Regions from separate parts of the Paenibacillus sp. MAH-35 genome, predicted to be linked through region 1. Evidence: riboswitches for the same ligand, from Rfam matches in the RefSeq annotation. Region 1 holds a riboswitch; each other region holds the start of a gene.
The links. A riboswitch is a leader RNA that binds a small molecule or an ion and turns the genes downstream of it on or off. The one in region 1 is predicted to bind cyclic di-GMP.
Positions count from the first base shown of each region.

Region 2: it holds a riboswitch for cyclic di-GMP, as region 1 does, so the genes downstream of both, AC3Y2E_RS24665 (diguanylate cyclase domain-containing protein) here and AC3Y2E_RS18975 (transglutaminase-like domain-containing protein) in region 1, are expected to answer to the same signal.
Region 3: it holds a riboswitch for cyclic di-GMP, as region 1 does, so the genes downstream of both, ggt (gamma-glutamyltransferase) here and AC3Y2E_RS18975 (transglutaminase-like domain-containing protein) in region 1, are expected to answer to the same signal.
Region 4: it holds a riboswitch for cyclic di-GMP, as region 1 does, so the genes downstream of both, AC3Y2E_RS04915 (HD-GYP domain-containing protein) here and AC3Y2E_RS18975 (transglutaminase-like domain-containing protein) in region 1, are expected to answer to the same signal.

Region 1 covers NZ_JBYUPU010000017.1:96,311-99,895, forward strand. Annotated here, with positions in the region: gene AC3Y2E_RS18970 (alpha/beta hydrolase family protein) at 57-872, shown strand; cyclic di-GMP riboswitch class I at 1,078-1,168, shown strand; cyclic di-GMP riboswitch class I at 1,234-1,320, shown strand; gene AC3Y2E_RS18975 (transglutaminase-like domain-containing protein) at 1,334-2,134, shown strand; gene AC3Y2E_RS18980 (collagen binding domain-containing protein) at 2,388-3,585, shown strand, end outside.
Region 2 covers NZ_JBYUPU010000030.1:11,321-14,905, forward strand. Annotated here, with positions in the region: gene AC3Y2E_RS24655 (AAA family ATPase) at 1-602, shown strand, start outside; gene AC3Y2E_RS24660 (HAD family hydrolase) at 770-1,435, shown strand; cyclic di-GMP riboswitch class I at 1,620-1,712, shown strand; gene AC3Y2E_RS24665 (diguanylate cyclase domain-containing protein) at 1,843-3,585, shown strand, end outside.
Region 3 covers NZ_JBYUPU010000007.1:205,233-208,817, reverse strand. Annotated here, with positions in the region: gene pdxR (MocR-like pyridoxine biosynthesis transcription factor PdxR) at 1-339, shown strand, start outside; gene AC3Y2E_RS10320 (HAD-IIB family hydrolase) at 482-1,243, shown strand; cyclic di-GMP riboswitch class I at 1,696-1,791, shown strand; gene ggt (gamma-glutamyltransferase) at 2,048-3,585, shown strand, end outside.
Region 4 covers NZ_JBYUPU010000003.1:344,039-347,623, forward strand. Annotated here, with positions in the region: gene AC3Y2E_RS04910 (serine hydrolase) at 1-925, opposite strand, end outside; gene AC3Y2E_RS04915 (HD-GYP domain-containing protein) at 1,201-1,842, opposite strand; cyclic di-GMP riboswitch class I at 1,951-2,093, opposite strand; gene AC3Y2E_RS04920 (tRNA threonylcarbamoyladenosine dehydratase) at 2,535-3,287, opposite strand; gene aspS (aspartate--tRNA ligase) at 3,465-3,585, opposite strand, start outside.

The DNA of each region.
Region 1 (3,585 bases):
GCCGGTTTGTTTCGGTATGATGGGGAGCATCATACACACCGGAAGAGGTTGCGGCGATGGAGTCGAGAGAGGTGCCGGATGGGACCGTGCTGGAGCGGGAAAGGCTGGCCGACCCCGAACCGGGCGTTCAATTGTGGAAGATTACATACGTAAGTCAAGGTTTGAAAGTAAAAGGATACTGGGCCGCACCGGAGTCCCGTGAGGCCCTGCCCCCGCTCGTCTACTGCAGGGGAGGCATCCGCAGCGTGGGGATGGTGCGCATTGCCCGGATCGTGACGCTGGCCCGGCGCGGATATTCCGTATTTGCTCCTTTCTATAGAGGAAACGACGGGGGAGAGGGGCGTGAAGACTTCGCGGGAGAAGACCGGTTCGATTTGTATAACGCCATACGTCTCTTAAGAGATCTGCCGCAAACGCGGAACGACTTGCCCGTTTTGTTGATTGGTTTCTCCCGGGGGGCGATGATGGCGCTGCTGGCGGCCAAAGAGTGTGAAGGCGTCGGCCCCGTCGTCGTCTGGGGAGGCGTCAGCGACCTGCTGCTTACGTATGAGGAGCGGGTGGATTTGAGGCGTATGCTGAAAAGGGTCGTGGGGCACCCCCGCAAAGACGAAGAGGCGTACAGGCAGCGGTCGCCGGTATGCTGGGCGGACAGCATCAAGTCGCCGGTCTTGATCGTTCACGGTTCGGAGGACGAGCATGTCGGCGTGGAGCACGCGCACCGGTTGGCGGTGGCCTTGGAAGCGGCAGGCAAGCCGTATGCGCTGCACGTCTACCAGGGGCGGGGGCACGTATTCCCACGGGAAGAGGACGAGCAGGTGCTGGATTCGATTTTTGAATGGGCGGGTCGGGTGTGGAAGTCGCCGGTTGAGTAGTACAACGGCACGAACGCGGGCCTGGAACGGACACGTTTTGAGGCAGATGAAACAGCGGTGTGATCCCAAAAAACGTAGCTTGTCCCGGCTTGCGATGATCCTTCCGAACCCGTTTGCGCCCACAGACGGACCTATGAACCGAATAGCAAATTATGGTTGATAGGAATTGATAATTTTGGTATGATAGGAGCAGGAAGAAAGCTTTTCACGATAACGGCAAACTTGTCGAAAGGCAAGGACGCAAAGCTACAGGGCCTTCCTGACCCCGCGCGGTCAGATGGCAGCCAGTTACCGAACGATTACGCTTTTTTTTGTGCTTTTTTTGCCAGACAACCTCCCGTTCCCAGTCTATCAAACTCAAATACGATAATAGCAAACTTGCCGAAAGGCAAGGACGCAAAGCTATAGGGCCTTCTTGACACCGTCAAATGGCAGCCTGGCCGCCGAAAGGAGTTTGCAACATGCGTAACCTGTTGCTTGCCATCACGATGTTGATCGCGTTTTTGATCCCTGCGCCGGCCGCGTTTGCCGCGACTGCCGAGGATTGGCTAAACCTGGACCATGTGGACAGAGGGACGATCGGGGTTCGATACGACGTCAGAGATGACGTCAAGACGAAAGTTATGGTAACGAAAGGACCAGACAAGTACACCTACCTGCTCACTCCGGGCAAATGGGAAGAGACGTTCCCGCTGCAAATGGGCAACGGCGACTATACGGTCACCCTGCTGGAGCAAGTGAGCGGCAGCAAATATAAAGTGGTGCGGGAAGCCGCAGTCACGCTGGATATGGACAATGACGCGAACGTCTACTTGAATCCGGTGCAAAACGTCAACTGGAGCGAGACAAGCCGGGCGGCAGCCATTGCGAAGGAATTGACAAAAACGGCGGCAACCGATATGGAGAAAGTTCGGGCGATTTACGAATATGTGACCGGTACGATCCGTTACGACGAAACGCTGGCCGCCAATGTGCCTGCAGATTATATACCGGATATCGACCGTACGGTCGCGCTGGAAAAGGATATATGTTACGGCTATGCGGCGCTGTTCGCCGCGATGCTGCGGAGCGTCGATATTCCCGCCAAACTGGTAATGGGGACGACGGATTACGTTGATGTGTATCATGCTTGGAATGAAGTTTATTACGACGGGGCATGGACAACCATAGACACGACCGTCGACGCGGGCTGGAAAGAGAACGGCAAAACGTTCGAGATGACCAAGGACGCTACCCGGTATGCGGCAGCCAAATATTATTAAAAAATAAAATCAATCGGAAACCGGCTTTGGACGACATGTCCAAGGCTTTTTCCAGTTTGTTCAGAAATTGTATAGCCGGCAGCGTTATAATGCAGGAAACCTAGGCCGGATCGTGCGCCAATCGAGACAAGCGGAGGTGGTTGGCACGAAGGCTCCTTGTCGGCACGTGTTCTGACGTGCCGTCCTGCGCGCGAGAGGCAGGTTCAGAACAGTCAAAATTCATAATCAGGGTGTAGGGAGACCGAAGGAATTTATGAAAAAGAAAAGAATGAGTGGACTCGTACTTGCATGGTTACTGCTGTTTCAAACTATGTTTGGAGGCACGGTCGCCTGGATGAGCGCCGGTACTTCAGGGAACGTTCAAAATTCCGTGTACGGGCAAGTGACGAACGCGGTGTATGCGCCTCCGGTCGTTAATGCCGGGAGTATCTTGACGAAAATCGTCCTGACCGATCAGAACGGTACGGTGATCGACACCGTCTACAATCCGGGCAGCAGTCTGGACGTAGGGGCAGCCGTAAATCTGGCTTACGAGTGGGAGCTTCCGAACGGCCACGGCTATACGAAGGACAGTATATTTACGTTCGACCTGCCGTCACAGTTTGAAATTTTCACGGATATCAACGAACCGCTCGTCTCCGGACAAGGGACTGTGGGGCATTTTACAGTGAGCCGGGACGGCAAAGTTGTGATGACGTTTAACGATTATGTGGAGTCTCACTCCAATGTGAGCGGCAAGCTGGAGATCCGCACCGAATTTAAGAAAGAAGTCATTAATGGAAGCACGGAAGTTATTATTGCGATTCCGGTAAAAGGCGGCGTGCAAACGGTCATCGTTCATCTGAAGCCGAAAGGCGGCAAGCTGATCGATAAGCAGGGGCAAGCGGCCGGCAAAAACCAGATCGACTGGAAAATTCAAATTAACAAGTCGCTGGATACAGTGAAGAAGGCGGTCGTAAGCGATACGCTTCCTGGCGGACTCGAGTTAATCGCCGATTCGGTTAAGGTGTACCATCTTCAAGTGAACGGCGACGGCTCGGCCGTGACCGGCGCTCTGGTGGACAGCAGCGAATATACGGTCGAGACGAACGGAACCGGCGCGTTTAAGGTGCTGTTCCGCGACGAGACGATCAGCAAAGCTTATGAAGTGCATGCCTCGACGCGAATTACGGGAGACCAGACGAAATTCCCCAATACCGCCGTGTTGTCCGGCGAAGGGATCGCCGACGTGAAGGCTACGGCGGAAGTTACCGTACAGAGGGGCAAGTTTTTGGAGAAGTCGTATAAGGTGGAAGCTGCTACCGGAATCGTAACCTGGACCGTCAAGTACAATTTCAGCGAGAGCAAGATTACCCAGGATAAAGCAATCATCGAGGATCAGTTCTCCGCTAATCATGTATGGGTCTCCGAATCGTTGAAGGTATACAAGGAAGCGACGACGGAGCTGATAC
Region 2 (3,585 bases), on a different contig from region 1:
GCCATCTGATCGAAGTCGAGCGGGCCGATCTGGTCGGCGAATACATCGGACACACGGCGCTTAAGACGCGCGATCTGGTCAAGAAGGCGATGGGCGGCATTTTGTTTATTGACGAAGCGTACAGTCTGGCGCGGGGCGGCGAGAAAGATTTCGGCAAAGAAGCGATCGATACGCTGGTCAAAGCGATGGAGGACCACAAGAACCAATTTGTGCTCATTTTGGCCGGTTATTCGGAAGAGATGGATTTTTTTCTAGCCCAAAATCCGGGATTGCCTTCGAGGTTCCCGATCGCGATCGATTTCCCCGATTATTCTATCGACCAATTGGTGCAAATTGCCGAGCTAATGGGGAAGGAACGGGAGTATACGCTGATTCCGGCAAGCATCATGAAGCTGAGGCAGATGCTGATCGCCGAGAAAAACAACTGCTTGTCCGCCTTCAGCAACGCCCGTTACGTGCGCAATGTGATGGAGAAGTCGATGCGTCATCAAGCGGTCCGGCTGCTCGGCCAGTATCAAAATAGTTCGCCGGGGCGCCAGGAACTGATGACGATTAAACCCGAGGATATGCGGACCGAGCCGCGTGCGGGACTTGGACTGTAAAAAACCGGCGCGTACGCGCCGGCAAGCCAAAGGAAATGTGTAGAAGGAGCCGCAGGCTGCGGCTTTTTTCGGTTTGAAGCTACGCTGCCGGTGAAGTTCCGCTATAATGGAGGGATAGGAGTCCATATCCTTATAGAGCTAAATAGCGGATGGAGGCATACTGAACGATGATTCGAGCCATTGTGTTTGATTTTGACGGACTTATTCTCGACACGGAAACCAATGAATTCAGGGCATACCAGGACGTGTACCGGCATCATGGGGCGGAGCTCCCGCTGGAGGTATGGTCCGGCGTCATCGGAACGGACATGACGGATGTATTCGATCCGTACAAATATTTGGAAGACCAGACCGGGAAGCTGGTTGACCGCGACACGTTCAGCCGGATGCGCCGGGAGCTGTTCCTGCAGAGGATGGAGACGGAGCAGCTTCGGCCCGGCGTCATATCGGTGCTGGATCAGGCTGCACAGCTCGGGCTTTCGGTCGGGCTTGCCTCCAGCTCGAGCCGGATCTGGGTGACCGGGTACTTAACGAAGTTCGGGTTGCTGGACCGTTTCTCGTGCATTCGAACCAAGGACGACGTGAAAAAAGTGAAGCCGGACCCGGAGCTGTATGTACAGGCCGTCGGTTGTCTCGGAGTCCAGCCCGGGGAAGCGATCGCGTTCGAGGATTCGGCTAACGGCGCACTAGCTGCCCACCGGGCGGGACTGCACTGCGTAATCGTGCCGAATCCGGTCACGGAGGCGCTGCTGTTCGGCGAGCACCGGAAACGTCTGACGACGATGGAGGGGCTTGATCTGGCCGGGCTGATCTCCGAGCTGACTGTAGTTTAACGAATGCAGCGGTTCGGCCTTTGTTCCGGTAAGAACCGGCGGCTCGCATGCCGGGCCGAAACGAGAGATTTGCGACACTTTTTACCCTGAATCGACAGGCACTTGTACCGCTTACTTTCTAGTTTCAAAAAAAGGTAAGGTATGGTATATTAAATTTCGAGTACAACCAACGTCACATTCGTTATCATCTCAATGGCAAACTTGCCGAAAGGCAGGGACGCAAAGCTTCAGGTCTAACGCTCCACGCTCGATGAGCCATGACAGCTGGGCTGCCGACAACGTTCGCTTCAGCGATAAGTATTGCTGTGATCGGCCGTCCCTGTTCAGGGGCGGCTTTATATATGGCGGGCTTCTCCGCAGCAGTTCGTTTGCAGGATTCGAATATGCAGTTGAAAGGGAAGAACCCTATGCAGCGTATGGATTTAATACGGGCGTGCCTCCAATCCGTGTACCGAAGCGAGAAGTGGTTGTTCGTCGCGCTCGCACTGGTCGTCGGCGTCTGCGCGATTCTGTTTAGTAAGGCGGATGCCGCAAGCGTGGCGGCCTCGTGTACATTTGCCGGCTTTCTGCTCGCCTCCGTCATTTTTCGGGGGAAGCCGCCCGTTTTTTATGTGCTGACGGGGCTTGCTTTATTCGTATACGCTGCAGCCTTGCAGCTTGACGTATGGTATGCCGAATTGTTCATCGCTTACCCGCTGTTGCTTATGTACGCTCTCCTAATGCCCAATCCCCTGTATATGCTAGTGGCCGCGCTTGCGGTTGGCCTCCATCTGTATACCGTCACCGACGACTCGGAACCGTTCGCGCGGATCGCCCACCTGGTTTTTTTCTCGTTTATTGCTCTGGCCAATATTCTCCTCGCCTCTTATATTAAACATCTGGAGCAGGAACGAAACGAATACCGCCATCTGAGCGGAATCGACTCGCTGACCGGCCTTGCTTCGCTGCAACAGACGCTGCAATTTGGTCAAAGACTGCTGGACGACGGCAGGACGGTCCGGGTGCTGCTGATCGATCTGAATTTTTTCAAGCAAATCAACGACACCTACGGCCACATGATCGGAAACCGCGTCATTATGCTTATCGCCGACTACCTGCGGGAGATGATTCGCGATGTAAACGGTATCGCCGGGAGGCTGGGCGGGGACGAGTTTGTCGTCATCGTCGAGGATGCCCCCCGGTTTGAGAATATGCGGCAAAAGCTGCTGGACGAGCTGAACGGCAAGTCGTTTATCCCCGACGACGGGCTGCCTCCGGTATCGTTGTCCTTTTCGGTCGGCGTAGCGGTATCGTCAACCGAAGAGACGGTACATATCGAGGAACTGCTGCACGGTGCCGATCTGAATATGTATGAATACAAGCTGCAGCATAAGCTGCCGGCTTATCTCGGCAAAACGGCCGACCTGATCGAGCATAATCCGGCGCCGATCTGTACGTTCGACCGCAAAGGCAAGCTGCTGGCGATTAATCCCGCCGTCTCCGGGCTGCTCGGATATTCTGCCCAGGAGTTAACCAGACGCCAGTTCGTCGCGCTCATTCATCCTCAAGACCGATTGAAAGCGTTGACATCTTTTCAGGAAGCGATGGAAGGCAACTCCGTGCATCTGGAGCTGAGGCTCATACATAAAGAAGGCTATACGGTCGAAGTGGACGTGACGAACATACCGATTATCGCCGATCTTCAAATCGTCGGCATATACGGAGTGGCCAAAGACGTTACGGACCGCAAAAAATCCGAAGAGCTGCTGCGCAACTCCGACCGTCTCGCGGTGATGGGGCAATTGGCCGCAGGTTTGGCGCACGAGATTCGCAACCCTCTTACTGCGCTGAAAGGGTTTATTCAGCTGCTGCAATCGTCCCCGAAGGAGAACAAGTCGTATTATCCGATCATGTTGACGGAGCTCGACCGGATCAATTTGATCCTTAATGAATTTTTGCTGCTGTCCAAGCCGCGTCCGACGCTTTTTGGGGATACTGATATTCGGGTAGTCATTCGTCATGTGGTGACGCTGCTCGATACGCAAGCGATCCTCAGCAAGGTGCGGATCGTCATCGTGGAGAAGGAGGATCTCCCGGTCATCCGCTGCGATGAGAACCAGATGAAGCAAGTGTTCGTCAATGTGCTGAAAAATGCGATCGAAGCGATGCCG
Region 3 (3,585 bases), on a different contig from region 1:
TGGTACAAGCATCTTCAGAAAATGCGGAAGACGTACGAGGCGAAGCGGAGGACGTTTTTCGATGCGGTCTCTTTGTATTTCGGCAGTTCGGCGGAGGCGGAATCCAAAGACGCCGGACTGCATGCTTTTTTCACGGTCAAGAGCGGGCGCAGCGAATCCGAGCTGATCGAACGGGCTCTCGCCAAAGGAGTGCAAGTGTACGGTACGTCACGGTACTGGACACGGCGGACAGAAGCGTATCCGACGCTGCTGCTGGGCTATGGGGCGTTAAGCGGCCCGGACATCCGCACCGGCATCCGGCTGCTTGCTGAAGCGTGGCTTGAAGCCGATATCCGGTGAGGGGGCGCTTTTTTCTCTTTTCTTATTTTTCATCACCCATTGCTCACGCTTGTCCTATTCAATATGTTCATTCTGTCCCTTCCGCCGGCCGATGGTTCTGTTTACTATGGAGCATAGATTCTTTCATAAGGTGGCTGAGGACATGAACTTTATTTTTGACTTGGACGGTACGATTTGCTTTAAAGGGCAGAAGATCTCAAGCGGAATTGCAGACTTGCTGGTCGAGCTGGAGCAAGCCGGCCATGTTGTCGGTTTTGCTTCCGCCCGTCCTTGCCGGGATATGCTTCCCGTCTTGGATGAACGGTTGAGAAACCGGCTTCTGATCGGAGCCAACGGGGCGATGACTTATTTCGGGGGCGAGCTTCAAGCCTCGGTTCCGATCCCTGCCGGACTTGCGAAGGAACTGCTGCATCTTTTACAAGAGTTCGATGCCGAATATCTAATCGACGACAGATGGAATTACGCCTGCCGCATGGCGGATTCGCATCCCTTCCTCCGCTTTGTAGACCCGGACAAGCTCGCGGCCCGCATCGAATTGGACCAGATCGAATCGTATATGAAAATCGTAGTGCTGTCCGGCTCCGATTTCGGCGAGTTATCCCGGAGATTGGAGCGGATGGACGTAACGATCCACCACCATTCGACAGAAGGAATACTCGATCTGACCTACAAGGGCGTAAACAAAATGTCGGCTCTGGAGTTGTCGGGTATTCCCGGCGGTCCGTTCGTCTGCTTCGGAAACGACATGAACGATCTGCCGCTGTTCGAGAAGGCCCATCATTCGGTGGCGATCGGGGATTACGAGCCTTTACTGCGAATCGCGAAGGAACGAATCCCGGCAGACGAGCATACGGAATGCAGCATCATCCGTAAGCTTCGCGAGCTGGGCGAACGATATGCATGACTTTCGGATCAAAACGTCTGGCTTCAACCTGTCTCCTTATGGAAGGGACAGGTTTTTTCATGCCAAAAGTCGCATTTCCGTATGGCCAGGGAGGCGGGAAATTGGGAGTTATGCTTTTTTCGCAAACAGGTCTGCCCGGGCTCGCGCGGGGAACGTTTACAAATCTTCCAAGTCGTTTTACAATATTTAACTTGTATGCAGGAGACGATCATGCTACAAATAAGGAATATAGTGCCAAACGAATTCCAGAGATTAACTGAAATGATTCAAATGTAACAACGGAGTATCCTATATAGTGGGAAAACGACAAATTTCACCATAAGAAACATCAAAAACTTCATCGAAAAATGACGATGAATGGCGTTTTCTGCCATGGAAATGTTTAAAAACACTTGAAATAATTATTATATAAGTTATTATAGTACGTAAGACTCAGTATATGGATGTTTCATAACAGAAAAAGGCACACTGTCCGAAAGGGCAGGCCGCAAAGCTACAGGGGCTACCCCTTCCGTCCCGCACGGAAGGCATGCCAGCCAGTTGCCTGTCACCAACGGCCAGTGGAGTCTATGGAGGTGACAATTACTTTGTCGCCTTTTTTTGTGTGCGCAGAAAGGGGGAGATGCGATAAACCCGGCATAAGGCTCGACATTTACGGCCATTATCCACTAAGCAATATACCAATGGAGGGTAGAGTATATGACGAAAGGCTTTCGAAAAAAAATAGCTCTTATTACGCTCATATTCACCTTATGTTTCAGCAGCATCGCCGCGGCGGCGCAATCGACAGGCCGTCCGACCACGATGGGGACGAACGGCATGGTAACTACCCAGCATTATCTGGCTTCCGCAGCGGCGCTCAAAGTGCTCCAGGACGGCGGTAATGCGGTTGATGCGGCGATCGCGGCGGCGGCTGTTTTGTCGGTCGTATATCCGCACTACGTCAGCATCGGCGGAGACGCGTTCTGGATGGTTTACAATGCGGAAACGAAAGAGCTGAAAGCATTAAACGCGAGCGGCCGCTCCGGGGAAAATGTCACGATCGATTTCTACAAAAACCTCGGCTACAGCCAAATCCCAAGCCGCGGCTACTTGTCGGCCAACACCGTGCCCGGCGCCGTATCGGGCTGGGAAGAAGCATACAAATACGCCAAAACGTCGATGAAAAACAGCTTGCCGTGGGATCGACTGCTGGAGCCGGCAATCCAGTATGCAGGCAAAGGCTTCCCGGTTACACCGAACCAGGAGCTCTGGACGATTATCGATACCGATACGACGCAGCCGGAGATCAAAAATCTGCAGCGGTTCGAGACGTTCCGCAACACCTTTTTGAAGCCGAACGGCGACGTGTACAAAGCCGGAGATTTGTTCGTTCAGAAAGATTTGGCCCATACGCTCGAGCAGATTGCCAAAAAAGGAGCCGACGGGTTCTATAAAGGCGAAGTGGCCGAGAAAATTGTCGCGGACATTCAGAAGCACGGCGGCGTAATGACGAAAAAAGATTATGCCGACCACAAGGCGAACTGGGTAGACCCGATCTCGGCGAACTACCGCGGCTATACGGCTTACAATTTCCCGCCGAACACGCAGGGCATGGCATCCTTGTCGATCCTGAACATTTTGAACAACTTCGATCTGAAAAACGACGTGGAAGAAGGCAGTGCCGATTACTATCACTTGATTGTCGAAGCGACGAAGCACGCCTTTGCCGATCGGGACAAGTGGTTGACGGACCCGGAATTCGCCGATATTCCGGTGGATGAGATTTTGTCGAAAGAACGTGGAATCGAGCTTGCTTCCCGGATCGACATGACGCAAGTATCGAATAACTTGAAGCCGCTCGATCCGAAGGGCGATACGGTCTGGCTGGGGATCGTGGACAAAGACGGAAACGCTGTATCGATGATTCAGAGCCACTACTTTGACTACGGCTCGGGCGTCGTAGCCGACGGTACGGGCGTATTGCTGCAAAACCGCGGCAGCTTCTTCTCCCTGGACCCGGATCATATCAACCGTCTGGAGCCGAACAAACGGACGTTCCATACGCTGAACCCGGCGATGCTTTTCAAGCACGGCAAGCCTTATCTGGTGTACGGTACGCAAGGGGGAGAGGGACAGCCGCAAACGCAAACCTCGCTCGTGACCCGGATTATCGATTACGGATTTACGGTGCAGCAAGCGATCGAGGCGCCTAGATGGCTGTACGGCCGGACGGTCGGCGCCCAGTCGAACGACGTGAAGGTCGAAGGAAGAATTCCGAAAGAAGTGCAGGACGAGCTGATTCGGAGAGGCCACTCGATCGTTGAGCTTGAAGCTTACACGGACATTATGGGACAATCCGG
Region 4 (3,585 bases), on a different contig from region 1:
CATGCCGGAACAGCTCCCGGTTCGCCGGGTTTTCCATCAGCCCCTCCATCACCGGGTCCAGGTACCGGTGCACCTCCGCAGTGAAATGGTCGCGGCCGTTCAGCTTAGCCATAACCGAGGCATACTCCTGTGTGGTCGATCCGGTCAGACGGTCGGAATAGAACCGGTCGAACTCCGGATCGTACCAGCTCCGCAGGTTCGCCTCCCGCTTGTAGGAACCGTCCGCATCCGCCTTCAGCTTGCCGCTTGTCTGGACGGCCATCGCCCGGAACACATCGGCAGGCATGGCGAACAGCTCCTCCTTGGCTTTCGCCTTCGCCTCATTCCCGTCGAGCCCGGAATACCCCTTCATCAGTTCGTACGGGATAAGCAGCGCCCCGTTAAGCGGGAACAACGGCTCGTGATGCCGGAGTCCGAGCTCGGCGATAGTCCCGTGAATCCGCTCCAGACCAAGCTTATCCTGCAAATAGTCGGTATTGGCGTTTGAGCTGTACCGGATCATGCCTTTCGCCACCTCTTCCAGCGTCACGGCGTCGCCTTCGGCCTTCGAGCTTTCCTCGATATACGCCAGCCAGGCCGGATGAGCCCCTCCGTCCAGATTCGGCAAATAGTAACGGTCCAGCACAGACAGCGGCACCCGCTCTTCCGGATGAATCGTGCCGGCCGCGGCCTGCTTCGCATACTCGATCGCAATCATCGTTTTCACGGCGCTCGCCAGCGGCATGACCCGGTCCGAATTCGACTGCGCAATCGTTTGACCGTCCCTCCGAAGCGTAATGGCCGCCTTCTCCGGATTGTTCGTTACGAATTTCCATACATAGTCGGCATTCGCTTTTTTCGCCCAATACGCCGTCCCCCCGATCCAAATAACCGCACCTGCAAGCAACGTCCCGACGCCAATTCCGATCCACATCCAAAGTTTCAAGATAAGTCTCCTCCCGGTCATTGATTACCTGATACAAGTCAAACTTACGTGTCTGCCATCAACGGGTTCGGCGGCCATCCAGCCGTTCTCCAGCCGCGCCTCCGACTTTGTACTAGTCGTATTGTACCGGACGAAGCTTACCTGACTTCAAACCGTACCTTAACGGCACCTTAATTCATTGAATTTCGCGGCGAAACCCGAACGCGCTCCGCTTCCTAGACAGGAGGCGGGCAGGTTCGGGCTTCGGATTGTGCGCAGAACGGAGCTGCTTGTATTCAGTTTTTGCGGTGCGAGGTCAACTCGTAAAACAAATCTCCCTGTTCCGCCACTTCATCCAGCCTCACCGCCGGAGGATTGCGCAACAGATGATCCGGCAAGCTCAGAAATTGCCGCACCAGCTCTTCATCGAACTGGATGCCGCTTTGCTCGAGAAGTTCTACCTTGGCCTGTTCGACCGTTTTTCCTTTTTTGTAAGGCCTGTCCGAGGTCATGGCGTCGAACGCGTCCACGATCGAGCACATGCGGGCCAACCGGGGAATCCGGCTGCTGCCGAGCCCCGTCGGATAACCGGACCCGTCCCACCGCTCATGATGATACTTGACGATATCCAGCAGCCGGGCATCTTTCATCCCTTCCTGCATCAGCAGTTCGCTGCCCGATTCGGGATGCGTCCGCATCCGGTCCCATTCGCCCTGGTCAAGCTTGCACGTTTTTTGCAAAATGGCTGTTTCGATTTTAATTTTCCCTACATCATGCACACAGCATCCCACAATAAAAACTTGCCGGTCCTCCGGTCCGGCCAACGGATAATGCGTGACCCAGCACTGGGCGAGCGCCCCGACCCGGCCTACATGTTCGAACGTCTCCCTGTCTTTATCCGACAATCGCTGCAAAAGACGGTTGATCGCGTACAGCATTACTTCTCCCCCTTCATCGGCAATAAGCTGAAATCGTGTGTCGGCCTGATAATCGCGGGGTTCCGATCAACAAAAAAACCCTCAGGTTAGAGGGGTCCCGTCTCATAGTTCGGCGACCTGGCTGGCATGACGTAATACGGTTGCATCCCATATTCGCAACCGGCGGTTCTCGGCGCGAATATGGGACAAATTACATGGTAGCCCCAATGGTTTTGCGGCCTTATCTTTCGATAAGTGTGCCTTTGGATTCGATTATGAACAAGTATTTAGTTCCATCATCCTATTGTTTTTATTGAATATGTGCAATTAGTTTGATTGTAACCGATTTGTATATTTTTGTCATGCAAAATCAAAAAAAATGTCGATATTCCTCACATGCTCTCGATTTGTAATGTATAATCACGAATTAAGTGCGTTTTTCGCAACGATCAGGCTCGCCTTTTGTCGAATAAAGGGTCACCATCCAAACGAATCACAACCAAATCAAATAAGGCTATTCCAATAGTGTTGCATCACAGATCACAGGAAAACGTCCCCGTTTTCAAACGAAAGGACCTCAACTTCCACGGTCACGTGGAGGCTGAAGTCCTTTATCCCGAGGCACATCGGTTCGAACGGCGCACAATATTCTCAAAAGTGAATGTGCAGACAGCCCCGTTTCGTGTCCGCCCCATATGCGGTCCGGTTAGGCGTCAGGCTTTCCCGGCTCTCTCGAGCAGGTCGCGTACGACGACACTGACCATGATCAGGCCGGCTACAGGCGGTACAAACGAGTTGCTGGCCGGCGGCTGCTGCGCTTTGCGGATATCCGGAGCGTTCTCCGGCACGATCCGCTGCGTAACGTCACCGCGCGGCTTAATCGGCTCCTCGGTCGAGAAGACGACCTTGACGCCTTTTTTGATCCCGTCCTTGCGCAGCTTCTGGCGGATGACGCGGGCGAGCGGGTCAACCGACGTCTGCGAGATGTCCGCCACGCGGAACTGCGTGGGGTCCATCTTGTTCGCCGCCCCCATGCTGGAGATGATCGGTATTTTGCGTTTCAGGCATTCTTTGATGAGATGGATCTTGTATGTCACCGTATCGGAGGCGTCCAGCACGTAGTCGAGCGGATAGTCGAAAAACTTCTCGTACGTCTCCTCGGTGTAAAACATCCGCAGCGCGATCGCATCGCAATCCGGATTGATCAGCTTGACCCGGTCGCGCATCAGCTCGGCCTTCGGTTGCCCGACGGTAGTCGTCAGCGCATGAATCTGGCGGTTAATATTCGTAATATCGACGACATCCTTGTCCACCATGATCACGCGTCCGACGCCGGTACGAACAAGCGCTTCCGCCGCAATCGAGCCGACTCCGCCGATGCCGAGCACGGCAACCGTACTGCCCTTCAACACGTCCAGTCCTTCGGGGCCGATCGCCAGTTCCGTTCGCGAAAATTGATGCAGCATATTCAATCCCCTTCGCTAGATCCGGGCGCTCCGCCGCCGGAGGAAATGCTCCGGAAGCGGGCCCGTCGTATGCTATTATCGACTGTTGTGAAATAACGAGCCTGCTACGTGACAGGGTTATCTTCCCGGTTATGGAAAACGATTCACCCCAGGAGAGCGCTAATATCGCAGCAGTTATTAAGCTTTGGCAGCTACTTCCTTTACGGCGAGCTTGATCGACAAGTCTTCAAGCTGCTTCGAATCGACTTCGGACGGCGCGTTCATCAGCAGGTCGGTTGCGCTCGCCGTTTTCGGGAAA